DNA from 3 places in the Pseudomonas sp. B424 genome. Region 3 is predicted to be linked to each of the others. Evidence: predicted binding sites of a transcription regulator. Region 3 holds the regulator's gene; each other region holds the start of a gene.

Region 1 (10,275 bases), on a different contig from region 3:
CCGGCAGCCTACAGCTTAATGCGCCGTCGGAACCTCTCGGGTTGTATCCACTAACCCTTAAGGAAAAAGCCGTATGAAACTGCCGCGGGATCGAATGCATCGTTTCAGAGCAAGGTTTCGTACAACCACCACTCACCTACTTGATCCCAGCCATGAGGGCGATTCGGTAGGTGAGTTCACCATCCGCTTACCGTCATACAGACTTCACGCTCGGTACACTGGTCGTGCAAGGGGAATATTTCTTTCCTTTAACATTGTTTTAAGCCCTTAAGTGAAAGATTTCTTTTCCTTACGGCCAGATTAATTTTTTGAACTGTGGAGCCACTAACGCCACTTTTAAACCTGGGATGTCGTCTCCGAGCTCCCCGAGAAGCTCCTAACACAAGAAGGAACCAATAAGTCCTCCTACACTTCGGTGGTCGGAGGGTAAGTCTGTGCAATTACCCAAGCAGCTTTTACCACGAGTTTCATCCATTGTAATAGCGTGAAAGTCCCCCTGTGCTTCCATGTAATTGCACGGCGACGGTATCGTCAGTAGTACCTCCAATCACGCTCATTCGAATATCGATATAGCCAGCAGCGGGGATAACGGCAGACAAGAGAATCGGAAAGTAATTACGAGTTGCCATTCTATTAATATATGACATTTGAAGCGTTTTGAAGGGGTGCCGCACAGCTCTTAGGCCTTCAGCAGAGGAGCTCAAGTATTTTGTCGTCATCTTCTCTCGTTTAGTTGCGCTGCGCTGGAGGGTATTAGGTTCTGTTTTGTTAATCCCGACATATTCGTCAAACTTCCCCGTCATGACTGATGCCCCAAACCGCAGCGTGGGAAATAAGAAATGTCTGATCAGTTCTGAGCATGGTATTCGAACTGAGTAGTGAGAACCTTTGTAAAATATGTGATTAATGAGTTTCGTAAACGAGAGGTGGGGATCTTTTGCGCGGGAAATTTTTTTTATTACATCCTCTGTAGAGTGAGGCCGCCGACAGAGAACCAGTTTCGCCTGAGACGGGTTTACTGGACGTGTCTTGCACCATCTGAGCACCCCTGTTGCTCTTTCCCCGTTTTTCCAACGAGAGCCGGGTTTCACATGCTTGATGGCGGCTATAGGAAGATTCAGCACGCGGACGTGTTGCTTGGCTCGCGGCGGAGGATTCTCATCACAAAAGCAGAAAAACTGCAGGGAAAGCGCAGACGGATCTTCATCAATACAGCTTACTTCTCTGATCCCGAGGATTTCCCAGATGCGGGGGTCGTCGGCTAGCTGGGGGATAAAATTCACGTCGCTTCCAAAGCTTCATTATCAGATAAAAATAGAAATTATCATGCTTTGGTGTGCATTTGCATTTATCAATAGGTTTTACACCGCCGCCCACCAATGCCGGGCCGGAGGCAGAATGGTGCGGCTGGCGAAAAGGGCGCTGTGGCCAGCAACTCAACGGCACATGACTGGCCACCGACTGGATGGCCGCCACTTCCAGCGCCTCTTGCTCGTTGAGTGGCGGCAACAAGCCGGGCAGCCGGCTGGCCAGCAGGGTTTTGCCGGTGCCGGGCGGGCCGGTGAACAATAAATTATGGCCGCCAGCTGCGGCGATCAACAGCGCCCGCTTGGCTGAAAGCTGACCCTGGACATCGCTCAAGTCGGGGTAGGGCTTGACCACGTGCAGCAATCCGCTGGCGACATAGGGCTCGATCACCGAGCGCCCGGCGAAATGCGCCACCACCTGCAACAGATGTTCGACCGCGATCACCCGCAACCCGCATGCCAGGCAAGCCTCTTCGGCATTGGCCAGCGGCACCACCAGGGTCCGGCCCGCCGCCCGCGCCGCCAGTGCGGCAGGCAACACGCCCTGAACGGGCCGGATCGCGCCCGACAGGGCCAACTCACCCAGACACTCCACCTGTTCCAGCGCCGCAGCAGGCAATTGCCCGCTGGCGGCCAGAATGCCCAGAGCAATGGCCACATCAAAGCGCCCGCCGTCCTTGGGCAGATCGGCGGGTGCGAGATTGAGAGTGATACGCCGGGCCGGGAAATCAAGCGCGCAATTAAGAATCGCGCTGCGCACCCGGTCCTTGCTTTCCTTGACCGCAGTTTCGGGCAACCCGACCAGGGTTAACGCCGGCAACCCATTGGCCAGATGCGCTTCGACCGTAACCGCTGGCGCCTCCACGCCGACCTGGGCGCGGCTGTAAACGATAGCCAGAGCCATGACTCATTCCTTGAGTTTGCAAAAAATGCATCCTGCGCGAGTCGTCGACCAAGGTCAGGGGGGGAATGGATACGGGATGTGAATGGGTACGCAAAACACTGGGGATTCCGAGCTTGTTCGCGATACAGGAAACTTGATTCATCTGACGGTGCGAAGCGATGCCATCGCTGGCAAGCCAGCACCTGCAGGAATTACTGGGGGCTGGCTGATTTTTCTGCACATGTCCTATAGCGCTTTGGTCCCCAGGTCCTCGGCAAAGCGTAACAAGTAGCCATCCGGGTCGAGCACCAAAAAGTTGCGCTCGCCAAACAGCACGTCGTTGCTGCGATACCAGCGTTCTTCGAGGGGTTTGCGCAAGGTGTGGCCTGCCGCTTCAAGGCGGCCAATCAGGCCCGGGGCGTGCGGGCACTTGATCGAGAGGTTCATGCCGCGACCGAACGGCGGCTCCAGTGGGCCGACACGCCAGGACGACTCTTCAAGGTCGTCCTGCTCCAGCATCAACTGGCTGCCATGGAACGATAAAAACGCAAAATGATGCTCGGGCCGCTGGTACTCGATCTTGAAGCCGAGCACCTCACAGTAGTAGTGCAAGCTGCGGGCAAGATCCGAGGCGATCATCTCGGGCACCAAAGGGTTCATGACCAGCATGTGAAAACGTCCTTGTTTTTGTGATACGCACCGCCGTTGAGCATTACTCGGTCGGCGGCAACAGCCTGGCTTCCAGCTCGGCCACTTTGGCCTCCAGGCTTTCGAGGCGCGCACGGGTGCGGGCCAGGACCACCATCTGGCTGTCGAATTCTTCGCGGCTCACCAGGTCCAGTTTGCTGAAGCCACTTTGCAGCAAGGCTTTGAACTGGCTTTCGATTTCGTTGCGCGGCAGCGCGGTTTCGCCGCTGAACAAGCGTGAAGCGTGGCCACCAAGGGCGTCGAGAAGGTCTTTGGGCGCGAGCATGGGTAAGGTCCTTAAAACTGATGGCGCCGAGTGTATCACGGGGTATCAGGGCTCATTGCCGGCGGGCTTCTGCACATTTTTCGCGCACCCCCTGTGCCGGCCATGCACCATCTTCGAGCACAAATACCCCGGAAAATCAGGCCAAAAGCCATCAACTTCCCATAAATCTCTGTAATTGCTGACTTTTCCAGACATGGCAAGGTTTCTGCTTAGTCGTACATGACTCATGCACTGATGCAGCAGCTGTGACGAAGGCAGTGCGGCAGGTGGTTCAAGGAGTGTTTTCGTCACCAGCGATTTACGCACGTTGTGCAGCCTGAAGAAGGCTAACGACGCGTTACAAAGCCAGACACTGCGCTTAGACTTGAGCCGGGTTTGTTTTCCTGGGGCAAGTCCACCAATTCGGGAGAAGTTTCATGAAGCTAGTCACCGCCATTATCAAGCCGTTCAAGTTAGACGACGTGCGCGAGTCGCTGTCCGAAATCGGCGTACAAGGCATTACCGTTACTGAGGTTAAAGGCTTCGGCCGGCAGAAGGGTCACACCGAGCTGTATCGCGGCGCGGAATACGTGGTCGATTTTCTGCCAAAGGTGAAGATTGATGTCGCCATCGACGACAAGGATCTTGATCGGGTTATCGAGGCGATAACCAAGGCAGCCAACACCGGCAAGATTGGTGACGGCAAGATTTTCGTGGTCAATCTGGAACAGGCTATTCGCATCCGTACCGGCGAAACCGATACCGACGCAATCTAAGCCGCCAAACCCCAACGCCCCAGGAGAAAACACTATGACTCTGCGTAAAATCGCAGGGCTCGGAGCCCTGCTGTCCGTCGTAATGCCTGGCCTGGCCATGGCGGCAGACGAAGTGGCTGCTCCAGTCCTCAACTCCGGCGATACCGCCTGGATGCTGACTGCAACCGCTTTGGTGCTGTTTATGACCATTCCCGGCCTGGCGCTGTTCTACGGCGGCATGGTGCGCTCCAAAAACATTCTTTCCGTGATGATGCAGTGCTTCGCCATTACCGGTCTGATCAGCATCCTGTGGGTCATTTATGGCTACAGCATCACGTTCGACACCACTGGCATGGAGCAGGGCGTCACCAACTTCAATTCGTTCATCGGCGGGTTCAGCAAAGCCTTCCTGGCGGGTGTAACGCCGGCAAGCCTGACCTCATCCACCGCGTTGTTCCCGGAAGCCGTGTTCATCACCTTCCAGATGACCTTCGCCATCATCACCCCGGCACTGATCGTCGGCGCCTTTGCCGAACGCATGAAGTTCTCGGCCATGCTGATCTTCATGGGTGTGTGGTTCACCCTGGTCTATGCGCCGATTGCGCACATGGTGTGGAGCGGCAACGGCGGCCTGCTGTGGGATTGGGGCGTACTCGACTTCGCAGGCGGCACCGTGGTCCACATCAACGCCGGTATCGCAGGCCTGGTGGCGTGCATCGTGCTCGGCAAGCGTAAAGGCTACCCAAGCACCCCGATGGCCCCGCATAACCTGGGTTACACCCTGGTGGGCGCAGCCATGCTGTGGATCGGCTGGTTCGGCTTTAACGCAGGTTCGGCCGCTGCCGCCAACGGCACCGCCGGCATGGCGATGCTGGTGACTCAGATCGCAACTGCCGCTGCCGCACTGGGCTGGATGTTTGCCGAGTGGATCACCCACGGCAAACCAAGCGCGCTGGGCATCGCCTCGGGCGTGGTTGCAGGTCTGGTAGCCATCACTCCGGCTGCAGGCACCGTAGGCCCGATGGGCTCGATCGTGATCGGCCTGTCGGCGGGTGTCATCTGTTTCTTCTGCGCCACCAGCCTCAAGCGCAAGCTGGGCTATGACGACTCGCTGGATGCATTCGGCGTACACGGCATCGGCGGCATCGTCGGCGCTCTTCTCACCGGTGTATTTGCAGCCCCGGCACTGGGCGGCTTCGGCACCGTGACCGACATCGCAGCCCAGGTCTGGATCCAGTTCAAAGGCGTCGCCTTCACTGTGATCTACACCGCGATTGTGACCTTCATCATTCTCAAGGTACTGGATGCCGTGATGGGTCTGCGTGTGGCTGAAGAGGAAGAGGCTGTCGGCCTCGATCTGGCCCAACACAACGAACGTGGCTATAACCTGTAACTACCCCTAAAAAAAACCCGGCCTGCCGGGTTTTTTTTTGCCTGTAACAAGACGATATTCACGCCAATGAAATGATTTCTCCTACGCGTTACAGGGGCCGACAAGTTCTACGCTTGTTTATGCGACAGTCACTTGCAGCGCAACTCGACTATTAGCCGCTTTGCTTTTTTCTTCAGCACGCTAGAATGCGCGCCGAAGGGCAGAAAACAATGCTCGAGTACGACGAAGGCGAGGATGATCTCCCGACGCTTTCAAGGCCCGTGTCCCGTGCTGCTGGAGCATCTGGCACTGGGCGCCTGGCAAGGTGTTTATTCAGGCGAACACCGTGATAATGGCGGTGTTCACCAAGCCCTCTTCGCGTTACAACGATGAAGAGGCGTGAGCCGCGGTTTGCCCAAGGCTACTTTTTCACCAGCGGTGGTCGACAGTTGGCCCAGCTGGTCTATAACTAATCTGCTTTACGTATGTCATGGGGTAGAACATGAGCGACGATGATCTGGAAAATGATGACCTCGAAGTAGGCGAAGACGACGATACCGAAGAGGGCCTGGAAACGGCCGCTGAGGACGTTGCTGACGACGACGGTGGCGAAGATGCGCCGGCCCCTGCGGCCAAAGGCAAATCCAAGGCTGCGGTGTCGGTTGATGACCTGCCCAGTGTAGAAGCCAAAAACAAGGAGCGTGATGCTCTGGCTCGCGCCATGGAAGAGTTTTTGTCCAAAGGCGGCAAGGTGCAGGAAGTTGAGGCCAACGTGGTGGCTGACCCACCCAAGAAGCCTGACAACAAGTACGGCAGCCGCCCTATCTAAGGGCAGCTTGTTCGCTTGAAGAAAAAACCCGCCGTCGCTGCGGGTTTTTTTGTGGGTGATGGGAATCTTGTAGAAACCTGGAGGAACAAAAGCTGCGATCGGCGTGATGCGGCACCCCGACGAAGCCGTCGAAGATCGGACACCCCGGTGTTTCAGGGCAAATGAGTACTCAGGGTTTACGACTGCTACGCAGCCTCGCGCTGCTCATCAGCGGCTACACGATGGTTGTTGGCTCTAACCGAGAGCTTTCAACACCGCCGGCAACTCACTCAAGCAGCCAATCTCGGCGTCCGGGGCCTTGTCGCCGTCCCAGTGTTTGCCGCCCGGGTTGAACCACACCGCGCGCAAACCCGCCTGCTGGGCACCGGCGATATCGTCGCCCGGATGATCGCCCACATGCACCGCCGAACCCGCTGCCACCCCACCACGCACCAGTGCCTCATGAAACAACCGCACATCCGGCTTGGCGATGCCGATATCTTCGGCACACAACACAAACTTGAAGTGATGCCCCAGACCGATTCGCCGTACATCGGCATTGCCGTTGGTGACCACCCCCAAGGCGTAATCCCGGGCCAGGGTGATCAGCATCGGCTCGACCTGCGGGAACACTTCCAGGGCGTGGCGCGCCTCGATGAACACGGCAAATGCATCATCGGCCAGGCTGGCAGCATTCACGTAACCCGCCCCCTGCAGGGCATGAAACAGGATCTGCCGGCGCAGCGCACTGATCCGGTGCCGCAGTTGCGGCTCGTCACTCAAGACCTGCTGGCGAACGGCCTGAAATGCCTCAACGTCTAAAGCGCCCACTTTTGGTGCATTAACAACCAGCCATTCGCGCAGCACCGCTTCGGCACTCACGATCACCGGTGCGGTATCCCACAGGGTGTCGTCCAGGTCGAAGGTAATCAGCTCAATCGTCATTCACTGTCCTTACTGCGTTTGGCCCGTGGGTGGGCACTGTCGTAGACCGATGCCAGATGCTGGAAGTCCAGATGAGTATAGATTTGCGTAGTTTTGATGTCCGCATGCCCCAGCAACTCTTGCACGGCGCGCAAATCCTGGGAGGACTCCAGCAGATGGCTGGCAAATGAATGGCGCAGCATGTGCGGGTGCAGGTTCTGCCCCAGCTCGCGCTCTCCGGCTGCCTTGACCCGCAGTTGAATGGCTCGCGGCCCAAGACGCCTGCCGCGCTGGCTGACGAACACGGCGTCGTCCTCGGGGTTGGCCAGAGCCCGCAAGGGCAACCACGCCTGCAGCGCCTCCCGGGCCTTCTTGCCCACAGGCAGCACGCGGGTCTTGCTGCCCTTGCCGAGCACTTCCACCAGCCCGTCTGCCAGGTCCAGTTGCTCCAGATTGAGCCCGGTCAGCTCCGAAAGGCGCAGCCCCGAGGAGTAGAACAACTCCAGAATGGCCTGATCGCGCTGGGCCATAAAGTCGTCCTCAATGGCACCCTCCAGCAATTGCAGGGCACGGTCGGTATCCAGGGTTTTGGGCAGGCGACGCTCACCTTTGGGCGGGGCCAGGCCGTTGGCCGGGTCGTGGTCGCACAAACCTTCGCGATTGAGATAGTGATAAAGCCCGCGCACCGCCGAGAGCAAACGCGCAATGCTGCGCGATGATTGCCCTTGCTGATGCAGACGTGACACCAGCTGGCGCAGGCGCTGGATATCCAGCGCAGTCCAGCTGGTGATTGATTCTTTGGCGCAAAACCCCAGCACCTTGTTCAGGTCGCGGCGGTAAGCCTCCAGCGTATGGGGCGACACCTGGCGCTCACTGCGCAGGTGAATGCAGTAAGCGTCCAGCTGACCTTGCATCTAACGTACCGAACGCAGGGCGTTGGTAAAGCGCGGCAGCATCCGGCCCAGAACTTCGGCGACATAACCCAGGAACAGGCTGCCCACCGAGCTCTTGTAGTGCTGCGGGTCGCGACTGGCAATCGCCAGTACGCCGTGCAAACCCAGATGGTTGAGCGCCACCACGGCCGTCGAACCGATCTGCTTGCGCTGCTCTTCGCCAAACAGGAAGTCCAGCTCATGCTCGCGCAGGCTGCCGCTGACCGCTTTGCCTTCCGTCAGCAAACCACCCAGCGCGCGTTGCGCCTCGGCACTGTTGACCCAGCGGCCGACCGGCATCGGGTTGTCGCCAAACAGCACAAGGCTGACGAAGGGGACCTGAAAGTCCTGGCGCAAGCTGTCTTCGACGGCAATCACCAGTTCATCAAGGCTGGTAGCGTCCATCAAGGCGAGGTTGAGGCGCCGGGTTTTCTCGAACAGGCGGTCGTTGTCGCGGGCCACGTCCATCAACTGGGACAACCGATGACGCATCTCGATGTTACGACCACGCAACAGCTCCAGCTGGCGCTCCACCAGCGAGATCGTGTCGCCGCGCTGGTGTGGAATGCGCAGCGACAGCAACAGCTCATCGCGCTGGTTGAAGAAGTCCGGATGCGCCTGCAGGTAGGCCGCAACAGTGTCTGCCTGCGAGTTATCCACAGATGCGTCGAGTTCCAAGGGCTGCGTCTTGTCGGTCATCGGTTGCGCTCGCTCATAAACGGACTTGTCCTTCGTAAACACGCATCGCCGGGCCGGTCATGATCACCGAATGGCCTGGACCGGCCCATTCGATGGACAAACGGCCACCGGGCAAATCCAGGATCAGCGGCGAGTCCATCCAGCCCAGGCTGATGGCGGCCACAGCAGCGGCACACGCGCCGGTACCGCAGGCCTGGGTTTCCCCGGCGCCACGTTCCCAGACCCGCAGTTGCCCGCGCTGGCGATCAATTACGTGAAGAAAACCGACATTGACCCGTGCCGGGAAGCGCGGGTGATGTTCAATTTTTGGTCCCAGCTCATGCACCGGCGCGGCGTTGATATCGTCGACGCGCAGCACCGCATGGGGGTTGCCCATCGACACGGCCGCCAACTCAACGGTCTGCCCGTCGACATCCAGCTCATAGCTCAACGCCTGGGCATCGGCCACAAACGGAATCTCGGCAGGAATCAGACGCGGCGGGCCCATGTCGACGCTGATTTGCCCATCGCTGCGCACGTTCAGTTCGATGATGCCGCCTTTGGTTTCGACCTTGAACTGGCGCTTGGTGGTCAAGCGTTTGTCGAGCACGAAGCGCGCAAAACAGCGCGCACCGTTGCCGCATTGCTCAACTTCGGAACCGTCGGAGTTGAAGATCCGGTAACGGAAATCCACCTCCGGGTTGCTCGGTGCCTCAACCAGCAGCAGTTGATCAAAACCGACACCCGTGTGCCGATCACCCCATTGCTTGGCATGCTTGGGCAGGATATGCGCGTGCTGGCTGACCAGGTCGAGAACCATGAAGTCATTGCCCAGGCCGTGCATTTTAGTAAAACGCAGCAACATGGGTTTACTCCGCCAGCAGGCTTTCGCCAGCAAACAACTCGGCTACGGTCTCGCGACGACGCACTTCAAATGCTTGGTCGCCATCCACCAGAACTTCGGCAGCGCGGCCACGGGTGTTGTAGTTCGAACTCATGACAAAGCCATACGCGCCAGCCGAGTGCACCGCCAGCAGATCGCCTTCGGCCAAGGCCAGTTGGCGGTCCTTGGCCAGGAAGTCGCCGGTTTCGCAGATCGGGCCGACGATATCGTAAGCACGGGCTTCGGTGTCACGCGGGCGAACCGCGGTCACGTCCATCCAGGCCTGGTACAACGCAGGGCGGATCAGGTCGTTCATCGCCGCATCGACGATGGCGAAATCCTTGTGTTCGGTGTGCTTGAGGTACTCGACCCGGGTCAGCAGCACGCCCGCATTGGCCACGATAAAGCGGCCGGGCTCGAACACCAGCGCCAGGTCGCGACCGTCAATGCGCTCGCGCACGGCCTTGATGTAATCGCCGGCCAACGGCGGCTCTTCGTCGCGATAACGCACGCCCAAACCACCACCCAGATCGATATGGCGCAGGTAAATGCCGCAATCGCTCAGACGGTCGATCAGCGCCAGCAGGCGGTCGAGCGCATCGATGAAAGGTTCGAGGGTGGTCAGTTGCGAGCCGATATGGCAATCGACGCCAACCACTTCCAGGTTCGGCAATTGTGCGGCGCGGATGTACACATCTTCGGCGTCAGCGATGGCGATACCGAACTTGTTTTCCTTCAGGCCGGTGGAAATGTACGGGTGCGTGCCCGCATCGACGTCCGG
Region 2 (10,275 bases), on a different contig from region 3:
TGTCGATCAGCGGCGACGCCCTGTCCCGCAGGCTGACCCCGATAAAGTCGGCGCGCAGTGAATCCACCGGGTCGTTGCTCTTGGCCCACTCGGTGAAAACGGCGTCACGGTGGCTGTCTTCAGACGTCCATTTCGCCGCGTCCACCAGCGTATCGACGACCTTTTGCACGTTGGCCGGATGCTCCTTTTCATAGGCACCGCGTACCACCAATGCGGTCTGGCGGGTGTAGCGCACGTCCTGTGCCGGGTTGTCGTAAATGATGTCGATCAGGCCTTTGTCCCGCAGCTTGAACAGTTCGCGACCGCCGAAGGCGGCATCCACTCCATTGGAAACCAGGGCGGCCTGGGTACTGCCGGTATCGAGGTTGATCACCTTGATATCGCGCTCGGTCAACCCGTGTTCGGCCAACAGGTTGATCGACACCAGATGGCCGTTGGTGCCGCGAAACACCGCAACCTTCTTGCCTTTAAGGTCTTCGATGCTCTTGATGTCCGAGCCCTTGGGCACCGCCAGATAAAGATTGGCCCGAACGCCCAGGGCGGCCAGCAATCTGGTGTCCAGCCCGTTGGAACGCCCGACCACAGCCGGCAGATCACCCTGGTAGGCGAAGTCCAGCTGCTGGTTGGACAAGGCTTCGTTGACCGCCGGGCCTGCCCCTTTGAAGAAGAACCACTGCACGTCGGTGCCGCTGCCTGCGAATGCTTTTTCCAGCAATTGCTGGTTGCGCACGATGCCCAGGGTCGAGCCGCTGAACGTGACCGGCTCACCACCCCCTGCGGTCGCGACGCCGATGCGCACTACATCGGCCTGGGCCAGAGGGGCTGCCAGAACCGCCGCCAACACGGCGGCAATGCGGCCCTTGCGAAACAGGGCATTACGTTTGAATGAGGCCATATGCACGTCTTCCTTGGAGCAAGGGAATGGGGGCCCTGTCAGGCGGCGAGGTGTTTTTTGTCGGCTTCGGTTTTCGGCGAGCGAGTGTCCGGGGTCGGCTTGAGCGCCTGGCTCAGTCGACCGTCCACACCCACCGGCACATCGCCGTCGATGGTGGTTCGGCGCACGATGCGCGGGGCATCGCCGTAGTCGTTGATCGCGATGTGCTGTGTGGCGCGGTTGTCCCAGATCACCACATCGCCTTCCTGCCAGCGCCAGCGCACGGTGTTATCCACATGGGTAATGCGGTCGTGGAACAGTCGGATCAGTTGTTTGGAATCGCTGCTGCTGACGCCCTGTATCTCTTTGACAAAGTGGCCCAACAACAAACTTCTTTCACCCGACTCCGGGTGAACACGCACTAACGGATGTTCGGTTTCATACACTTGGGCCGTGAACTGTTCGCGATAACGTTTAAGTCCCGACTCATCGGTATTACGCGGCGCGGCATAGTCATAAACATTGGTATGCAAGGCGCGCAGACTGTCGGCCAGTTGTTTTAAAGGTTCTGGCAAGTCGGCATAGGCCGACGCAGTATTGGCCCACACGGTGTCGCCGCCATAAGGCGGGATGACCACGCCGCGCAAGATGGAAATCTTCGGGTAATTGGCAACAAAGGTCACATCGGTGTGCCAGGAATTGGCACGGGTTTCCTTGGCATCCAGATGCAGGATGGCGGCGCTTTGCTCGGCGGAGCGCACGGTCGGATGCGGCACCTGATCGCCGAAGCGTCGAGAAAACGCTTCGTGTTCGGCGTCATCCAGATGTTGGCTGCGAAAGAACAGAACTTTATATTTCAACAATGCCTGATTAATAAACTCGAAAGATTCGGCGCTAATATCCCCGCCCAGTTTTATGCCTTCAAGTTGTGCACCAATCCGACCTGCTACAGGTTTTATTTGAATAGTCATTGCGCCACTCCTGCCTAACGACATGTTGTGGACAGATCATAAAGGCATAAAACCAGCGCTGACTAATCACTATTTAATCTAAAGATAGAGTGAGACTTTAATAGAACCAAGGCGATTTAAAGGCGCGCGAACAGTTATAGGTGTTTTGGTTGTAAGTTAATAACCATACTGAAGAATATCGACATCTATTAATCACGCGTCTGTCGCCAATCAGGCGCGTGCTGTTTCCATTGCTGCGCAAAGCTTGTTTGCGGATGGGTTAAGCCCTCTGGCATATGCCTTGCACCCTCGCAGTATGCTTTTGCCAAGGTGCAGCCCCCATGAACGAACCATCCGCCGGCCCTCTGGCCTGGGTAAACGGCAGCGATGCCCCGGAAAAAACCGAAATCAACCTCGGTTTTATGGCCCTCAGTGATTGCGCCTCGGTGGTGGTGGCCGCCACTCAAGGGTTCGCCCAGCCTTTTGGCCTGACCCTGAACCTCAAGCGCCAGTCTTCCTGGGCCAGCCTGCGGGACAATCTGGTCAGCGGCCAGCTCGACGCTGCCCACAGCCTCTACGGCCTGATCTATGCCGTGCATCTGGGGATTGGCGGCGTGGCGGCCACGGACATGGCGGTGCTGATGGGGCTCAATCAGAACGGCCAGAGCCTCAACCTTTCCCACGCCTTGCAGGCCCAGGGCGTGACCCGTCCTGAGGCACTGCAACAACACGTGCACCAAAGTCGCTCAAAACTGACCTTCGCCCAGACGTTTCCCACCGGCACCCATGCCATGTGGCTGTATTACTGGCTGGCGAGTCAAGGCATCCACCCGCTGCAAGACGTCGACAGCGTGGTGGTGCCGCCGCAGCAGATGGTTGCGCACTTGCAGGCGGGGCGCATTGACGGGTTTTGCGTGGGCGAGCCATGGGCCGCCAGTGCAGTGCAACAAAACATGGGCTTCACCCTCACCACCACCCAGGCGCTGTGGCCCGACCACCCGGAAAAAGTCCTCGGCTGCACCCGGGCGTTCGTCGAGCAGTACCCCAATACCGCCCGTGCGCTGGTGATGGCGATCCTCGAAGCCAGCCGTTTTATCGAACAAAGCGACGAAAACCGCTGCAGCACCGCGCAGCTGTTGAGCGCCCCCGCGTACCTGAATGCACCCGTTGAATGCATCGAGCCGCGCCTGCTCGGCCACTACAGCGACGGTCTGGGCAATCACTGGCAAGACCCGCACGCGCTGCGCTTTCATGGCGGCGGCGAGGTCAACTTGCCGTACCTGTCCGATGGCATGTGGTTCATGACCCAGTTCCGCCGTTGGGGCTTGTTGCGCGAAGACCCTGACTACCTGGGCGTTGCCCGTCAGGTTCAGCAACTGGCGCTGTACCGCGACGCCGCCAGCGACGCAGGGGTCGTTGCAAGTGGAGCGGACTTGCGCAGCAGCCAGTTGATCGATGGCAAGGTGTGGGACGGCTCGGACCCTGCAGGCTATGCACGAAGCTTTGCGCTGCATGCCATGAGCGCCAGCGCTCCCCTTCTTGCCCGTCGCTGACCGGAGCCTGTCCCATGCTGCGTATCTTGCTGATCAACGACACGGCGAAAAAAGTCGGCCGCCTGAAAGCTGCGCTGACCGAAGCCGGCTTTGAAGTGATTGACGAATCAGGCCTGACCATCGACCTGCCGGCACGGGTCGAAATGGTGCGCCCGGATGTCATCCTGATCGACACCGAGTCACCCAGCCGCGATGTGATGGAGCAAGTGGTGCTGGTCACACGTGACCAGCCACGGCCGATTGTGATGTTCACCGACGAGCACGACCGCGGTGTGATGCGCCAGGCGATCAAGTCCGGGGTCAGCGCTTACATCGTCGAGGGCATTCACGCACAGCGCCTGCAGCCGATTCTTGATGTGGCCATGGCGCGTTTTGAAAGCGACCAGGCCCTGCGCGCCCAACTGCACGCCCGCGACCAGCAACTGGCCGAGCGCAAGCGCATCGAACTGGCCAAGGGCCTGTTGATGAAAATGAAAAGCTGCAACGAAGAAGAGGCCTACACCCTGATGCGACGCCAAGCCATGAGCCGTCAGCAAAAGCTGATTCAAGTGGCCGAACAGATCATCGCCATGAGTGAGCTGCTGGGCTGACACCCGTCCCTGTAAATACTTCAACTGTGGGAGCGAGCCTGCTCGCGATGCAAACGATGCGGTCAGGCCGCGACACCGCAGCAATCCCATCGCGAGCAGGCTCGCTCCCACCGCAGACTTTCCACCCTAAATCCGTGGTCTGGTCGATCAGGTAATCGGCGCCGGGTTGAACAAGGTGAGGTCGTTGTGCAATTTGTGCCGCTCGGCCCAGGTGTGCTTTTTGCCGCTGGCCACGTCCAGGTAGTAGTGGAACAGCTCCCAGCCGAGGTCTTCGATGCTCACGCGCCCGGTGGCAATGCGCCCGGCGTCGATGTCGATCAGGTCCGGCCAGCGCTGCGCCAGCTCGGTACGGGTCGAGACTTTCACCACAGGCGCCATCGCCAGGCCATAGGGCGTGCCGCGACCGGTCGTAAACACGTGCAAGTTCATCCCGGCAGCCAGTTGCAAGGTGCCGCACACAAAGTCGCTGGCGGGGGTGGCACAGAAAATCAGCCCTTTGCGCGTGAAACGCTCGCCGGGGCCCAGCACGCCATTGATCGCACTGGTCCCGGATTTGACGATGGAGCCCAGGGATTTTTCGACGATATTCGACAGCCCGCCCTTTTTGTTGCCCGGGGTGGTGTTGGCGCTGCGATCCGCTTCGCCTTTGGCCAGGTAGCGGTCGTACCAGTCCATTTCGCGCACCAGTTCCTGAGCCACGGCCCGGGTTTCAGCGCGGGAGGTCAGCAAGTAGATGGCGTCGCGCACTTCGGTGACTTCGGAAAACATCACTGTCGCCCCCGCCCGCAGCAGCAGGTCCGAGGCATAGCCCAGTGCCGGGTTGGCGGTGATCCCGGAAAACGCATCGCTCCCGCCGCATTGCATGCCCAGAATCAACTCGGACGCCGGCACGGTTTCGCGGCGGCGCAGGTCGAGTTTTTTCAACCGGATTTCGGCCAGCGCCATGATCTGTTCGACCATTTCGTTGAAGCCCTGGGTGGCGTCCTGCAAGCGATACAGCCACGGATCGCTGAGGTCCACCGAGCTGTCGTTGTCGTGCATCACCTGGCCGGCCTGCAGTTTTTCGCAGCCCAGGCTGATGACCAGCGCTTCGCCCCCCAGGTTGGGGTTGCGTGCCAGATTGCGCACGGTACGGATCGGGATATAAGCATCGGTGGCACTGATCGCCACCCCGCAACCGTAGCTGTGGGTCAGCGCCACCACGTCATCGACATGGGGGTAACGGGGCAGCAGTTCATCCTTGATCCGCTTGACGGCATGGTTCAGCACCCCGGTCACGCACTGCACGGTGGTGGTGATGCCCAGAATATTGCGCGTGCCCACGGTACCGTCGGCGTTGCGATACCCCTCGAAGGTGTAGCCCTCAAGCGGCGACTGCGCGGGCGGAACATCGGTGGCCAGCGGCAGGCTGTCCAGCGACGGTGCGGTGGGCATGCGCAGCTGGTCTTCATTGACCCAGCTGCCACGGGCAATCGCCTTCAAGGCATAGCCGATGACCTGGCCGTAGCGAATCACCTCGCCGCCTTCGGCAATGTCGACCAGCGTTACCTTGTGGCTTTGGGGCACAAAGTCCAGGGTCACCAGGCCGTCGGCAAACACTGTCCCGGCCGGTACGCCCTGATCGTTGACCACGACTGCAACGTTATCCAGCGGGTGCAGGCGGATCGAGCGCGGCGAGTCGGAATGTTCAATTAACGTCATGACGCCGCTCCTCAAGAATGGACAGGTGCAAGTTCAGCGATTTTCGAACCGCTGGACGGTGGCTCTTTAAGTACCACACGCTTGATCGGCCCTACGATCACCAGGTAGCTGAATACCGCCACCAGTGCGTTGCAACCGACAAACACCAGCGCCCATTTGAACGAGCCAGTGGAGCTGATGATGTAGCCGATGACGATGGGGGTAGTGATTGAAGCGACGTTGCCGAAGGTGTTGAACAGGCCACCGCTCAACCCGGCGATCTGTTTGGGCGAGGTGTCGGAGACGACGGCCCAGCCCAGTGCACCTACACCTTTACCGAAGAACGCCAGGGCCATAAAGCCGACGACCATCCACTCAACATCCACGTAGTTGCACGCCACGATGCTGCTCGATACCAACAGGCCAACAATGATCGGCGCCTTGCGGGCGAAGGTCAGGGAATGGCCTTTGCGCAGCAGGTAATCGGAAATCACCCCGCCCAGCACCCCGCCGATAAACCCGCAGATGGCGGGTAATGAGGCGATAAAACCGGCCTTGAGGATGGTCATGCCGCGCTCCTGTACCAGATACACCGGAAACCAGGTCAGGAAGAAGTAGGTAATGCCGTTGATGCAGTACTGCCCCAGATAAACGCCGAGCATCATGCGATTGGTCAGGAGTTGACGTATGTAATCCCACTTTGGACCGTCAGCCTTTTTGCCTTTTTGGTCCATGTCGACCATGCCGCCGTTTTCAGCGATGTACTTGAACTCGGCTTCGTTAATGCCCGGGTGTTCGCGAGGGCTGTAGATCACTTTCAGCCAGATGCCTGAAAACACGACGCCGAACAGGCCCATGACAATAAACACGTGTTCCCAGCCGTAGGAATAGACGATCCAGCCCATCAACGGAGCGAACAATACCGTGGCGAAATACTGCGCCGAGTTGAAAATGGCGGATGCCGTGCCACGTTCTGCCGTCGGGAACCAGGCGGCCACGATGCGGGCGTTACCGGGAAAGGATGGCGCTTCGGCCAGACCCACCAGAAAACGCAGCATAAACAGTGCAACCACCGCTGTAGACATGCCGAACTCACCGACAAATCCTTGCAGCACCGTGAACAGTGACCAGGTGAAGATGCTCAGGGCGTAGACTTTTTTCGAACCGAATCGATCGAGCAGCCAGCCACCGGGGATTTGTCCGGCCACGTAAGCCCAGCCAAATGCGGAGAAGATATAACCCAGAGTGATGGCGTCGATGCCGAGGTCTTTTTGCAGGCTGGAGCCCGCAATGGCGATGGTCGCACGGTCTGCATAATTGATCGTGGTCACCAGAAAAAGCATGAGCAAAATCAAATAGCGGACGCGCGTAGGCTTGGTCGCTTGCATGTAGTACTACTCCCACTGATTATTTTTATGCGCGGGTGAATATTTTTTGATGTGGCGGGCTTTCAGGTGACGCTGTGTGTGATTCTTTGGGAGAATTTTTACAGCCGCCGAGCATATTCCCTTACGCAAAAGGCCGCTGATTACTCAGCGGCCTTGGTGCTTGCTTACTGCGGGCCTTGCTTGTCGATCAAGGCGGCCAGTGCTTCGTACTCTTCTGGCAACAGATCGGTCAGGGGGGTGCGTACCGGGCCTGCGGTGTAACCGGAAATGGTTGCACCGGCCTTGACGATACTCACGGCGTAACCGGCCTTGCGGTTGCGCAGGTCCAGGTACGGCAGGAAGAAGTCATCGATGATCTTGCCCACGGTGACGTGATCTTCACGGGCCACGGCGCGGTAGAAATCCATCGCGGTTTTCGGGATGAAGTTGAACACCGCCGAGGAGTAAACCGGTACGCCCAGTGCCTTGTAAGCTGCAGCGTAGACTTCGGCAGTCGGCAAACCGCCCAGGTAGCTGAAGCGATCGCCCAGGCGGCGGCGGATCGACACCATCAACTCGATGTCACCCAGGCCATCCTTGTAGCCGATCAGGTTCGGGCAGCGCTCGGCCAGACGTTCCAGCAGCGGCGCAGTCAAACGGCAGACGTTGCGGTTGTAGACAATCACGCCGATTTTCACCGACTTGCACACTGCCTCAACGTGGGCGGCAACGCCGTCCTGGCTGGCTTCGGTCAGGTAGTGCGGCAGCAGCAGCAAACCTTTGGCGCCCAGACGCTCGGCTTCCTGAGCGTATTCGATGGCCTGGCGAGTCGAACCGCCGACACCGGCAAGGATCGGCACGCTGTTGGCGCAGGTATCGACTGCAGTTTTGATCACTTGCGAATATTCGCTGGCTGCCAGGGAGAAGAACTCACCGGTACCACCGGCAGCGAACAGGGCTGAGGCGCCGTACGGGGCCAGCCATTCCAGACGCTTGATGTAGCCCTCGCGATGGAAATCACCTTGAGCATTAAAGTCGGTTATCGGGAACGACAACAGACCGGAAGAGAGGATGGACTTCAGTTCTTGTGGATTCATTATTCGAACACCCTGGGAGCACGTTGTGATGGAAAATACGTTAGCGCTTTGCTACGTCGTACGTCATCGTACAACTTAAAAAAGGAACGTCAATCTCATTTCTTTAAATCATGCTAACCGGTGGCCGAATTTTGGCAGACAAAAAGCGCAAAGCCCGTCTATTACGGGCTTTGTTGGCGTTACGCAGCGTTTGAATTTAATTCCAGAGCAGAGGTAGGTTGTCCGAGAACAGACTTTAGTCCGTACCCGCTGAGGAGGTACTTCAACTGTGGGAGCGAGCCTGCTCGCGAAAATTGTTCGCGAGCAGGCTCGCTCCCACAGGGGGGCTTACCCGCGTTGCGCTTCCGCTTCTTCATGGGCATGACGCAGGCGCTCGCGGCTGTTGGTCAGATGCAAGCGCATGGCCGCACGGGCAGCTTCCGAGTCCTGACGGGCAATGGCCTGGTAAATCTCTTCGTGCTCACGGCTCAGCCGGTTCATGTACTGCTGCTGGTCATCATGGGCCAGGCGCGCCGAGTTGAGCCGGGTGCGCGGAATGATGCTGGTGCCCAGGTGGGTCATGATATCGGTGAAGTAACGGTTGCCGGTCGACAGCGCAATCTGCAAATGGAACTGAAAGTCAGAGGCCACGGCATCACCATCACGGGCGGTGTTCTCGTTCAGGGCATCCAGCGCCGCACGCATTGCGGCCAGTTGCTCGTCGCTGCGGCGTTGGGCAGCCAACCCGGCCGATTCCACTTCAAGGCTGATACGCAGTTCAAGAATCGCCAGTACATCGCGCAAGGTCACAACGGTGGCCGGGTCGATCCGAAACCCGCTCGGGCTCGGTGTATCCAGCACAAAGGTGCCGATACCATGCCGGGTCTCGACCTGCCCTGCGGCCTGCAGGCGGGAAATCGCCTCACGCACTACCGTGCGGCTGACGCCATGCGCTTCCATGATCGCTGACTCGGTAGGCAACTTGTCGCCACGCTTGAGCATGCCGTCGCGGATCTGCTCGGACAGCACCGTCACCAACTCTTGCGCGAGGCTACGGCGCTTGCGAGGGAGGCGGGGTACGTCGGTCTGGTTATCCATGGTGAACATTTTTCTCGAATTCAAAGGGATCGGGAGCACTGATCATTAAAGCAGCTGAACAATCGGTCTGGCGGATCTGGACGCTGCACTGCACTGCCCCCGTATGGGCGCATGATAGCTCAAGCGAGTTGTACGATCACCTGCTGACACCCAATACCTTCAGGCCCTACTTCTACCTCCACAGGATCCTGGCAGAGCTTTCTCCACAAAACCCCGACTACTTGAATACTCCTACTACACAAGAATACTTATCCCCCAGAAACTCCGACATACCTGATACACCCTCTTTTGCTGATTACCCACTCTACGCGGCACTCATTCAAGCACTGAGCCCTTGAACATGCTGAATTCCGAAACCCGCTCCCTCCTGAACCGTTCGTTACGCAATACCACCCTTACCTTGATCCTGCTGGCAGATTTATGGGCGCCCCCCGTCCAGGCAGCCCTGCCATATAAAGAACAAGGACGCCTGCACGACCCGTCCAGCTGGCGCAGCGATGAGTTCAAACGCGACTGGGGCCTTCAGGCCATTGGCGCTGATTACGGCTATGCCCGTGGATTGAGTGGTAAGGGTGTAAGGATCGCCATTTACGACAGCGGCACGGATCTTCGTCACCGCGAATTCGCAGGAAAAGGCCACCGGGGGGTGCGCATGGCCGAACCTGGTTGCCTGAGTGAAGCAAACCTTTCTCCCGACACGGGTTGCTTTTTTACTGAGGGTGATCGAACTGCCGTTATGTGGATTGACCTGACCCCGGACAACAAACTACAGCTCGAAAAGTTGATAGCCAGCGGGACGCTGACCGATGACTTTATTCAAATTTACAGCTCAACTCTCGGAAAAAGTATCGATGACCACGGCACCCATGTAGCTGGAACCATGGTCGCCAATCGCGACGGCAGCGCCTTTCACGGCGTCGCCTACAACAGCAGCTTGAGTGCCATTCGCTATGCCACCCACGAGTACTACAACCCCCCGTCTGCCAATTTCACCGGCCGCGCTCAGAGCTTGGCCGCCATCACGGGTGCCTATGCGCAACTGCGCCAAGATAATGTTCGTGTCATCAACCACAGTTGGGGCCCCCCT
Region 3 (10,275 bases):
GGACACCGCGGTGTCTGTGTCGGGGCAACTCAAGGCCACTGCCGTGTCGTTGATGAAAATCGCCAACGATCTGCGCTGGATGAACTCCGGCCCTTTGGCCGGTCTGGGTGAGATCGAACTTGAGGCCTTGCAGCCGGGCTCCTCGATCATGCCGGGCAAGGTCAATCCGGTGATCCCGGAAGCCACGGCGATGGTGGCGGCGCAGGTCATCGGCAATGACACGGTGATCACCGTGGCGGGGCAGTCCGGCAACTTTGAACTGAACGTGATGCTGCCGGTGATTGCCCAGAACCTGCTGAGCAGCATTGAACTGCTGGCCAATTCCAGCCGCCTGCTGGCGGACAAGGCCATCGCCAGTTTCAAGGTCAACGAAGCCAAGCTCAAGGAGGCGTTGTCGCGTAACCCGATTCTGGTGACGGCGCTGAACACGATTATCGGTTATCAAAAAGCCGCCGAAATCGCCAAGACCGCTTATCAACAAGGTCGCCCGGTGATCGACGTTGCTCTCGAATACACCGATCTGCCGCGCAGCCAGCTCGAGGTCTTGCTCGACCCCGAGAAGCTGACAGCCGGCGGCGTTTAACGCATCCACATTGCTTTGGAGGCTCACATGGAACACTGGAAACGCACGATCGAAAGAGCCAATCGCTGTTTCGCCGAGGGCGAGCTGGTCGATGCGCGAGAGCATTACTTGCAGGCGCTTGCGCTGGCTCAAGTGCTGTTCGAGCGCTGGAGTGATGCCGACGAAGCAGTAGCGGCTTGCGTCATTTCGCACCATAACCTGGCGGATCTGCATTTGCGCCTCAATCAGCCGGAGGAAAGCGTCGAATACCTCTGTGCGATCCATCAGCGGTTATTGCAAACCATGCAGAACGCTCGTCTGTCATCGGCGCTGCGTGAAGCAGCGTTGCGTCAGAGCAGCAAAACCTATGTTGAACTTTTGAATTTCATCAGTGAGTACGGCGAATACCCGCGCTCCAATCTTTTGCTCAAAAGCAATGTGGCTCAGACCAGCCATGAGTTCTCGACAGTTAGCGGCCATCACTTAGGAGCACATTGATATGACTTTTACCTTGCCAGCCCTGCCTTATGCCTACGACGCGCTTGAGCCGCATATTGATGCGCAGACCATGGAGATCCATTACACAAAGCATCATCAGACCTACATCAACAACCTGAATGCGGCGGTCGATGGCACGGAATGGGCGCAATGGCCGGTGGAAAAACTGGTGGCCAGTGTTCATCAATTGCCTGAAAAGCTGCGTGCTGCGGTAATCAATCAGGGCGGCGGGCATGCCAATCACTCGCTGTTTTGGGAAGTCATGAGCCCGGCAGGCGGGGGCAAGCCGGAAGGTGCGCTGGCCAAGGCCATTGATGAGCAGCTGGGTGGGCTGGAGACCTTCAAGGAGAACTTCACGAAGGCCGCCCTGACCCGATTTGGCAGTGGCTGGGCATGGTTGAGCGTGACCCCGCAAAAAACGCTGGTGGTCGAAAGCAGTGGCAACCAGGACAGCCCGCTGATGAATGGCAACACACCGATTCTGGGGTTGGACGTGTGGGAGCACGCCTATTACCTGCGTTATCAGAATCGCCGTCCGGAATACATCAATGCGTTTTACAACGTTATCAATTGGCCAGAAGTTGCACGTCGCTACCAGGCGGCAACGGCCTAAGCCCACAGATAAGGATTCAGGCGGATTATGGGCACCCAACTATTGGCGGTCGGCGGCGTGAGGATGTTTCGCTATGCCCTGGGCACGCTATTGCTGTTGGCGGGCACGACGTTGCTTGTGTCCAAGGGGTTGGTCTGGCTGGATCTTGAGCCAAGAATGTTGCGGGCACTGCAGGGTGGGGCACTCTGTGCGCTGGGTACGGCCTTGGGCGCGGTGCCGGTGCTGGTCATCCGCAATATGCCGGTGGCGGTCAGCGACACCTTGCTGGGCTTTGGAGCCGGAGTGATGCTGGCGGCCACCGCCTTTTCGCTGATTGTGCCGGGTATTGCCGCGGCTCAAGGCTTGGGGTTGTCGCCCTGGGCCTCCAGTGGCCTGGTCAGCGCGGGCATCATGTTGGGCGCATTCTGTCTGTACCTGGTGGATCGCAAGGTTTCGGGGGGAGGGCCGGAAATATTCGTCAGTCGTCCTGGTGAGCCAGTCATCGCGCCGCGTATCTGGCTGTTTGTGATTGCGATTGTGGCGCACAACATTCCCGAAGGCATGGCGGTCGGCGTGTCGGCGGGTGGCGGTATGCCGGATGCGGATAGTCTGGCGATGGGGATTGCGTTGCAGGATGTTCCGGAGGGGCTGGTGATTGCGCTGGTTCTGGCGGGGGCAGGGATGTCGCGGGTCAGGGCCTTCTTGATTGGAGCGGCTTCCGGTCTGGTCGAGCCGGTATTTGCGGTGCTGTGTGCCTGGCTGGTGAACCTTGCCGAAGTATTGTTGCCGTTGGGGTTGGCCTTGGCGGCAGGGGCGATGCTGCTGGTGGTGACGCAGGAGGTGATCCCCGAGTCGCGCCGCAATGGTCACGACAAACTGGCGAGTCTGGGGTTGTGCGTCGGTTTTTGCCTGATGATGGTGATGGATACGGCGTTGGGGTAGGTTGCCGTAAATCTGACGTACCTGTAGCCGCTGCCGAAGGCTGCGGTCGATCGCGAAGCGGTCGCGCGCTATTGATAATGGTCCTGAGGACCTTATCGCGGCCTGCAGCAGCGGCTACAAACTGAATCTGCCACTGACTTACTCGCCTTCGTCGAAGAAGTTGTTGATCAGCTTGGCCAGCGCATCCAGTGCTTCCTGTTCTTTCTCACCTTCAGTCTTCAGGTGGATGATGGTGCCTTTACCTGCCGCAAGCATCATCATGGCCATGATGCTTTTGCCGTCGACCATTGATTCAGGTGTGCGTCCTGCTCTTATCTGACATGGATACTGACCCGCGATACCGACGAACTTTGCCGATGCCCGGGCGTGCAAGCCCAGTTTGTTGATGATTTCAATTTCCAGTGCAGGCATCGCAGGGTAGATCCTTCAAGTAAGGTCGCGGTGGCGAACCTGAACGTTCTTCAGAGTTTCTTGCAGGCACTTGCCCAGGCGTTCGGTCAGGTACACGGAGCGGTGATGCCCGCCCGTGCACCCAATGCCAATGGTCACATAGGCACGATTGCTTGCGGCAAAGCGGGGTAGCCACTTAAGCAGGTAGCTGGAGATGTCCTGGAACATCTCTTCAACATCCGGCTGGGCGGCCAAATACTCAGCCACCGGCTGGTCCAGCCCTGACTGTTCCCGAAGCTCGGGTTTCCAATAGGGGTTGGGCAGGCAACGAACGTCAAACACAAGGTCGGCATCCACCGGCATCCCGCGCTTGAAACCGAATGACTCAACCAGAAAGGCAGTGCCGGGCTCCGGCTTGTTTAGCAGGCGCAGCTTGATGGTGTCGCGCAGCTGATACAGGTTCAGATTGGTGGTGTTGATGGTCAGGTCGGCCAGGTCGGCGATCGGGCCGAGCAACTGGGTTTCGTCACGAATGGCCTCGGCCAGCGAACGGCTGGCGCTGCTGAGCGGGTGACGCCGACGGGTTTCCGAGAAGCGCTTGAGCAAGGTTTCTTCGTCGGCATCCAGGTACAGGACATCGCACTGGATATGACGGTTGCGCACTTCTTCAAGCAATTGCGGGAAACGAGACAAGTGACTCGGCAGGTTTCTCGCGTCAATCGACACGGCCACCAGCGGCTGTGCCAGTTCCGTGTGGATCAGTGCACGTTCCGCCAGCTCAGGCAGCAAGCCGGCTGGCAGGTTGTCGATGCAATAGAAACCGTTGTCTTCAAGGACGGCGAGGGCAGTGCTTTTACCGGAGCCGGAGCGTCCGCTGACAATGACTAAGCGCATGATTAATGACCGTTCTGTACGTCCAGAACAACCTGATACAACGCTTCGTTGCTGGATGCACTGCGCAGTTTTTCGCGCACGTCCTTGCGATCGAGCATGCTGGCGATCTGCCGGAGCAGTTCCAGGTGTGCATCGGTTGCCGCTTCGGGCACCAGCAAAACGAAAAGCAGGTCGACCGGCGCGCCATCGATGGCGTCGAAATCTATGGGGGCATCGAGGTGCAGCAAGGCGCTGACAGGCGACTCGCAACCCTTGAGGCGGCAATGGGGTATGGCGATGCCGTTACCAAAACCGGTAGATCCCAGTTTTTCACGGGCAATAAGGCTCTCGAAAACATCCTGCATTTCCAGACCAGGCACTTCGCGGCTGATCAGGTTGGCAATGTGTTCGAGTGCGCGCTTTTTACTGCCGCCCGGCGCGTTCACAAGGGAGCGGCCGGGGGTCAGGATACTTTCAAGTCGGATCATGGGTAGGGAGTATTAACGACCGGTTGCGCCCTGGAGCAGGCTTTGGGTCTTTTCCTTATGCTTTTTCAGTTGGCGATCAAGCTTGTCAGTGAGCAGATCAATGGCGGCATACATGTCGTCATGCTCGGCGTTGGCAACGACTTCTCCTCCATGGATGTGCAAGGTGGCTTCGATTTTCTGTTTCAGTTTTTCGACCGCCATCGTTACCTGTACGTTGGTAATCTTGTCGAAATGACGCTCCAGTCGGTCGAGTTTTTCGCCGATGTAAGCGCGTAGCGGTTCGGTGACTTCCAGTTGGTGTCCACTGATGTTGACTTGCATACAGTTTCTCCTTTGATGCCATTGCATAAAGCGGCAGGCCGAGCAGCCTGCCACTGAAACGCCGGGGTCCGTGGCTTACATCAAACGCTTGCGTTCGCTCGAAGGCGCTATCCCTAGGGATTCGCGGTACTTGGCGACGGTGCGACGGGCTACCTGAATACCTTGTGCCTCCAGTAAACCAGCGATCTTGCTGTCACTCAACGGCTTTTTCTGATTTTCAGCGGCAACCAGTTTTTTGATGATGGCACGGATGGCGGTGGAGGAGCATTCACCGCCTTCGGAGGTGCTGACGTGGCTGGAGAAAAAGTACTTGAGCTCATAAATGCCGCGCGGGGTATGCATGAACTTTTGTGTGGTAACCCGGGAAATGGTGGACTCATGCATGCCGACCGCTTCTGCAATGTCATGCAGCACCAGTGGCTTCATGGCTTCGTCGCCATACTCCAGAAAACCGCGCTGATGCTCGACGATCTGAGTCGCCACTTTCATCAGGGTTTCGTTGCGGCTTTGCAGGCTTTTGATGAACCAGCGCGCTTCTTGCAGCTGGTTGCGCATGAAGGTGTTATCGGCACTTGTGTCGGCGCGGCGCACGAAGCCTGCGTACTGCGGGTTGACCCGCAAGCGTGGTACGGACTCCTGGTTAAGCTCTACCAGCCAGCGCTCGTTGTCCTTGCGTACGATCACGTCAGGCACGACGTATTCAGCTTCGCTGGACTCGATTTGCGAGCCGGGGCGCGGATTGAGGCTTTGCACCAGCTCAATGACCTGGCGCAGCTCATCTTCCTTGAGTTTCATGCGGCGCATCAGCTGGCTGTAGTCGCGCGCACCCAGCAGGTCGATGTAGTCCGTGACCAGGCGTTTGGCTTCGTTCAGCCAAGGCGTCTTGGCCGGGAGCTGGCGCAGTTGCAGGAGCAGGCACTCGCCCAGGTTGCGTGCGCCAATACCGGCCGGTTCGAATTGCTGGATGCGGTGCAAAACGGCTTCGATTTCATCGAGCTCAATGTCCAGTTCCGGGTCGAACGCCTCGAGAATTTCTTCGAGGGTTTCGTCCAGGTAGCCCTGGTTGTTGATGCAGTCGATAAGGGTCACACCGATCAGGCGGTCGGTGTCGGACATCGGCGCCAGGTTCAGTTGCCACAACAAGTGGCTTTGCAGGCTTTCACCGGCAGAGGTGCGGGTGGTGAAGTCCCACTCGTCATCGTCGTTGCTTGGCAGGCTGCTGGCGCTGGTCTGGTAGATGTCTTCCCAGGCCGTGTCGACAGGCAGCTCATTGGGGATGCGGTCGTTCCAGTCGCCTTCGTCCAGGTTATCTACAGTCGGCGCTGATTCCTGGTAAGTGGGTTCCTGAATGTCGGCGTTGGGTTTTTGCTCGATGTTGTCGGCCAGTGGGTCTGCATTGTCGAAGTCGTCGCCTTCTTCCTGGCGTTCGAGCATCGGATTGGACTCCAGGGCTTCCTGGATTTCCTGTTGCAGGTCGAGGGTCGACAATTGGAGCAGGCGGATGGCCTGTTGCAGCTGAGGTGTCATTGTCAGCTGCTGGCCCATTCTCAGGACTAGCGATGGTTTCATGGCAGGGGCTTAACACCTTATTCGCCGGCGCGCATGGCGCCATCCACTACAGGGGCGCGTGCGCGCCAAACATAAGCAAATTATATGCCTGAAACCGGTGCGTTTGCCTAGGGGTGTTCTGAATTAGTTTGTTTGCTGCGAAATCAATTCAGGGCGCCCGATCGGGCGCCCGGGTAAAACAAGCATGCGGGCTTTGTGCGGGTAATGGCACTTTGGCAGTGCAGGGGTGCGCCTGGCCTTACAGGCGGAACTCGTGGCCCAGATACACTTCTCTCACCAACTTGTTGGCCAGAATCGTTTCAGCATCGCCTTCAGCGATCAATTGACCGTCGTTAACGATATAAGCGGTTTCGCAGATATCGAGGGTTTCACGAACGTTGTGATCGGTGATCAGTACGCCAATGCCTTTGGCTTTGAGGTGGTAGATGATTTGCTTGATGTCGCCGACCGAGATCGGGTCAACGCCGGCAAAGGGTTCATCGAGCAGGATGAACTTGGGCGCGGTGGCCAGTGCGCGGGCGATTTCTACCCGGCGACGTTCGCCACCGGACAGGCTCATGCCCAGGTTGTCGCGGATGTGGTTGATGTGGAACTCCTGCAACAGGCTTTCCAGCTCTTTGCGCCGACCTGCCTTGTCGAGCTCCTTGCGCGTTTCAAGGATCGCCATGATGTTGTCGGCGACCGACAGCTTGCGAAAGATCGAGGCTTCCTGGGGCAGGTAGCCAATACCGGCGCGTGCACGGCCGTGCATCGGCTCGTGGCTGACATCCAGGTCATCGATCAGTACGCGACCCTGATCGGCATGTACCAGGCCCACAATCATATAGAAGCACGTGGTTTTGCCCGCGCCGTTGGGGCCGAGCAAACCCACGATTTGCCCGCTGTCGATCGACAGGCTGACATCACGAACTACCTGACGGCTCTTGTAGCTTTTGGCCAGATGCTGGGCTTTCAGAGTTGCCATTACTGGGCCTTCTGCGGGTCGGTTTTCTTCTTGGGCTGGATCACCATGTCGATGCGCGGGCGAGGTGCAGTGACCTGGCTACCATTGGCGCGACCGGCGTTGGCGACTTGTTTCACCGTGTCGTAGACGATTTTCTCGCCTTCGGTGGTGTTGCCGTCGTTGATGACTTTAGCCTTGTCGATCAGCACGATGCGATTTTGCGGCGCATGGTACTGAATGGTGACGGCATAAGCCTGAACCGGTTTCGGGTCAGTGGCCTTTTGCAATTGCTCGAAGTAAGCCAGGTTGCCGACGGAAGTCACCACGTCGATTTCGCCCGCGGGATTGCGCGTAATGGTCACGGTGTTGCCGGTGATTTTCATCGAGCCCTGGGTGATGATCACATCGCCCTTGTAGGTGGCAACGCCTTGCTTGTCATCCAGCTGCGCTTCGTTGGCCTGGATGCGGATAGGCTGTTCGTTGTCGTTCGGCAGAGCCCAGGCGCTCACGCTTCCCAGTGCTGCGCTCAAACCGAGCAATAAAGGGAGGGTTTTAACGAGACTCATACTGTCCTCTTACGTTGGACAGCAGGTCCATCCTGCCGTCTTTCAAATATGCTTTCATTCCCTTGCCAGTAGTTACGCCGCCAGCGCCGTCGATTCTAACGTCTCGCTCGGTCTGCGCATATTGCTTCTGCGGGAATACAGTCATGCGGGTACTGGTGATAATCGTCGTGCGGTTCTTTTCGTCGGTGCGGGCTACGCGCACCGAATCGATCAGCTCAACCTCGGTACCGTCCGGGTTGACTTCACCGCGCTCGCTCTGGACGTGCCAGGGGAATGCGGTGCCCCGGTACATCTGCAGGTCCGGGCGAGTCAACAGAGTGACCTCGGATGCCTTTAAATGTTCCAGCTTGTCAGAGGTCATTTCGTACTGCAGCTTGCCGTCCGGCAAGAACTGCAGGCTGCGTGCGTTGGTGGCGTAATAGTCGATAGCGTTTTCATCGACAGCCGCAGACGGGGTGTCGAGAAAGCGTTCCGGCCTGATATTCCAATAGCCAACCGCTGCAAACAGCGAGGCTATGATCGCGAACAACAGAATGTGGCGAATCTTTTTGCTCAGCATACAAAGCTCTATAGGTAGGCGGCGTGAGCTGCGTCCAGGCTGCCTTGGGCACGCAGGATCAACTCGCAGAATTCGCGGGCGGCGCCTTCGCCACCGCGTGCCTGTGTAACGCCGTGGGCGTGTTGGCGCACAAAGCTTGCGGCATTGGCCACGGCCATGCCCAGGCCGACTCGACGGATAACCGGCAAGTCAGGCAGATCGTCCCCCAGGTAGGCAACCTGTTCATAGCTTAGGTTGAGTTGGCCAAGAAGCTCGTCCAATACGACCAATTTATCTTCCCGACCCTGATACAGGTACGGAATGCCGAGGTTTTGTGCGCGGCGTTCGACCACTGGGGTTTTACGGCCGCTGATGATTGCAGTTTGCACCCCCGCGGCCATCAGCATCTTGATGCCTTGACCGTCGAGGGTGTTGAAGGTCTTGAACTCGCTGCCATCTTCGAGGAAGTACAGGCGGCCGTCGGTCAGCACGCCGTCAACGTCAAAAATGGCAAGCTTGATGTCTTTGCCGCGCTTGAGCAGGTCCTGGGTCATTACATCACTCCTGCGCGTAGCAAGTCGTGCATGTTCAAGGCACCGACGGGGCGGTCTTCCTTGTCGACAACAACCAGCGCGCTGATTTTGTGGTCTTCCATAATTTTCAGGGCTTCGGCTGCCAGCATGTCGGCCCGGGCAGTTTTGCCGTGGGGGGTCATGACGGCATCAATGCTCGCGTTGCGGATATCGATCTCGCGGTCCAGGGTGCGGCGCAGGTCGCCGTCGGTGAAGATTCCGGCCAGACGGCCGTCCTGCTCAACGACCACGGTCATGCCCAGGCCCTTGCGGGTCATTTCCATCAGCGCTTCCTTGAGCAGGGTGCCGCGTACCACTTGCGGCAGTTCGTCGCCGGAGTGCATGACGTTTTCGACTTTCAGCAGCAGGCGACGACCCAGCGCGCCACCGGGGTGCGAGAAGGCAAAGTCTTCGGCCGTAAAGCCGCGCGCTTCGAGCAGTGCAATGGCCAGGGCATCGCCCAGCACCAGCGTTGCGGTGGTCGAGGAGGTCGGGGCCAGGTTCAGCGGACAGGCTTCCTGAGCCACCCGGGCGTCAAGGCTGACGTCGGCGGCTTTAGCCAGGGGGGACTCGGGGTTGCCGGTCATGCTGATCAGCTTGATGCCCAGGCGCTTGATCAGGGGCAGCAACGTGACGATCTCAGCGGTAGAGCCTGAGTTGGACAGCGCGAGGATGATGTCATCGCGGGTGATCATGCCCATGTCGCCGTGGCTGGCTTCTGCCGGGTGGACGAAAAAAGCCGTGGTGCCGGTGCTGGCCAGGGTGGCGGCAATTTTGTTGCCGATGTGCCCGGACTTGCCCATGCCGACCACGACTACCCGGCCTTTACTTGCCAGAATCATCTCGCAAGCGCGTACGAAATCTGCGTCGATATGGGCCAGCAAACCTTCTACGGCTTCCAGTTCGAGGCGAATGGTGCGTTGGGCAGATTGAATCAGGTCGCTGGATTGGCTCATGTTTGAAGTCGGGTAGCCTGAGAAAAGGCAAGGATTATAGCGGTTATGCGCGCTTCCCTCACGTTTGATCGCTGAGCTTTATTGTTCATGTAGGTAAAGAGTGGCACGTTTGTGTGAAAAACCGATTTATTTCACTGTATTGAGGCTGAACCGGCACTCCTTCGGTCTTGGGCGGTCACTATGTGCAGTGGTATAGTTCGCCGCCAGTTCGGCCCGCCAGGGAACGCGTGCTTCTTAATCAAGAGGTTTGGTGTCCGGGTGAGAGGCAGAGGCTGCATCGCAAGGAGTTTAGATGAGCGCCGATAACGCCTACGCGGTCGAGCTGAAGGGAGTGTCCTTCAAGCGCGGTACGCGCAGCATCTTCAATAATGTCGATATTCGTATCCCTCGTGGCAAAGTCACGGGGATCATGGGCCCGTCGGGCTGCGGCAAAACCACACTATTGCGCCTGATGGGCATGCAACT

Evidence for each region. The regulator sigma-54, encoded in region 3, starts transcription at its own class of promoters, with help from an activator protein. The targets are predictions, from matches to a motif close to ANTGGCATNNANNTTGCTNT.
Region 1: glnK (P-II family nitrogen regulator) is a predicted target of sigma-54. The motif match lies at 3,356-3,375, and genes of this name have one in related genera.
Region 2: ACZRMS_RS22135 (CmpA/NrtA family ABC transporter substrate-binding protein) is a predicted target of sigma-54. The motif match lies at 2,113-2,132, and genes of this name have one in related genera.

Annotation. Positions count from the first base shown of each region.
Region 1 is NZ_JBUZTL010000007.1:217,833-228,107, reverse strand. It holds gene ACZRMS_RS11470 (hypothetical protein) at 468-803, opposite strand; partial or broken gene ACZRMS_RS11465 (YifB family Mg chelatase-like AAA ATPase) at 1,357-2,211, opposite strand; gene ACZRMS_RS11460 (bleomycin resistance protein) at 2,437-2,859, opposite strand; gene ACZRMS_RS11455 (accessory factor UbiK family protein) at 2,903-3,163, opposite strand; gene glnK (P-II family nitrogen regulator) at 3,580-3,918, shown strand; gene ACZRMS_RS11445 (ammonium transporter) at 3,953-5,290, shown strand; gene sutA (transcriptional regulator SutA) at 5,772-6,098, shown strand; gene ACZRMS_RS11435 (HAD family hydrolase) at 6,333-7,022, opposite strand; gene xerC (tyrosine recombinase XerC) at 7,019-7,915, opposite strand; gene ACZRMS_RS11425 (DUF484 family protein) at 7,916-8,632, opposite strand; gene dapF (diaminopimelate epimerase) at 8,646-9,476, opposite strand; gene lysA (diaminopimelate decarboxylase) at 9,481-10,275, opposite strand, start outside.
Region 2 is NZ_JBUZTL010000026.1:4,323-14,597, forward strand. It holds gene ACZRMS_RS22125 (ABC transporter substrate-binding protein) at 1-895, opposite strand, end outside; gene ACZRMS_RS22130 (TauD/TfdA dioxygenase family protein) at 934-1,845, opposite strand; gene ACZRMS_RS22135 (CmpA/NrtA family ABC transporter substrate-binding protein) at 2,166-3,377, shown strand; gene ACZRMS_RS22140 (ANTAR domain-containing response regulator) at 3,392-3,967, shown strand; gene garD (galactarate dehydratase) at 4,115-5,668, opposite strand; gene ACZRMS_RS22150 (MFS transporter) at 5,680-7,035, opposite strand; gene kdgD (5-dehydro-4-deoxyglucarate dehydratase) at 7,200-8,111, opposite strand; gene ACZRMS_RS22160 (FadR/GntR family transcriptional regulator) at 8,439-9,188, opposite strand; gene ACZRMS_RS22165 (S8 family serine peptidase) at 9,529-10,275, shown strand, end outside.
Region 3 is NZ_JBUZTL010000009.1:84,535-94,809, forward strand. It holds gene ACZRMS_RS13105 (class II fumarate hydratase) at 1-583, shown strand, start outside; gene ACZRMS_RS13110 (hypothetical protein) at 611-1,060, shown strand; gene ACZRMS_RS13115 (superoxide dismutase) at 1,062-1,673, shown strand; gene ACZRMS_RS13120 (ZIP family metal transporter) at 1,701-2,594, shown strand; gene ACZRMS_RS13125 (HPr family phosphocarrier protein) at 2,733-3,005, opposite strand; gene rapZ (RNase adapter RapZ) at 3,021-3,878, opposite strand; gene ptsN (PTS IIA-like nitrogen regulatory protein PtsN) at 3,881-4,345, opposite strand; gene hpf (ribosome hibernation-promoting factor, HPF/YfiA family) at 4,358-4,666, opposite strand; gene ACZRMS_RS13145 (RNA polymerase factor sigma-54) at 4,742-6,235, opposite strand; gene lptB (LPS export ABC transporter ATP-binding protein) at 6,474-7,199, opposite strand; gene lptA (lipopolysaccharide transport periplasmic protein LptA) at 7,199-7,744, opposite strand; gene lptC (LPS export ABC transporter periplasmic protein LptC) at 7,731-8,303, opposite strand; gene ACZRMS_RS13165 (KdsC family phosphatase) at 8,312-8,836, opposite strand; gene ACZRMS_RS13170 (KpsF/GutQ family sugar-phosphate isomerase) at 8,836-9,810, opposite strand; gene ACZRMS_RS13175 (ATP-binding cassette domain-containing protein) at 10,103-10,275, shown strand, end outside.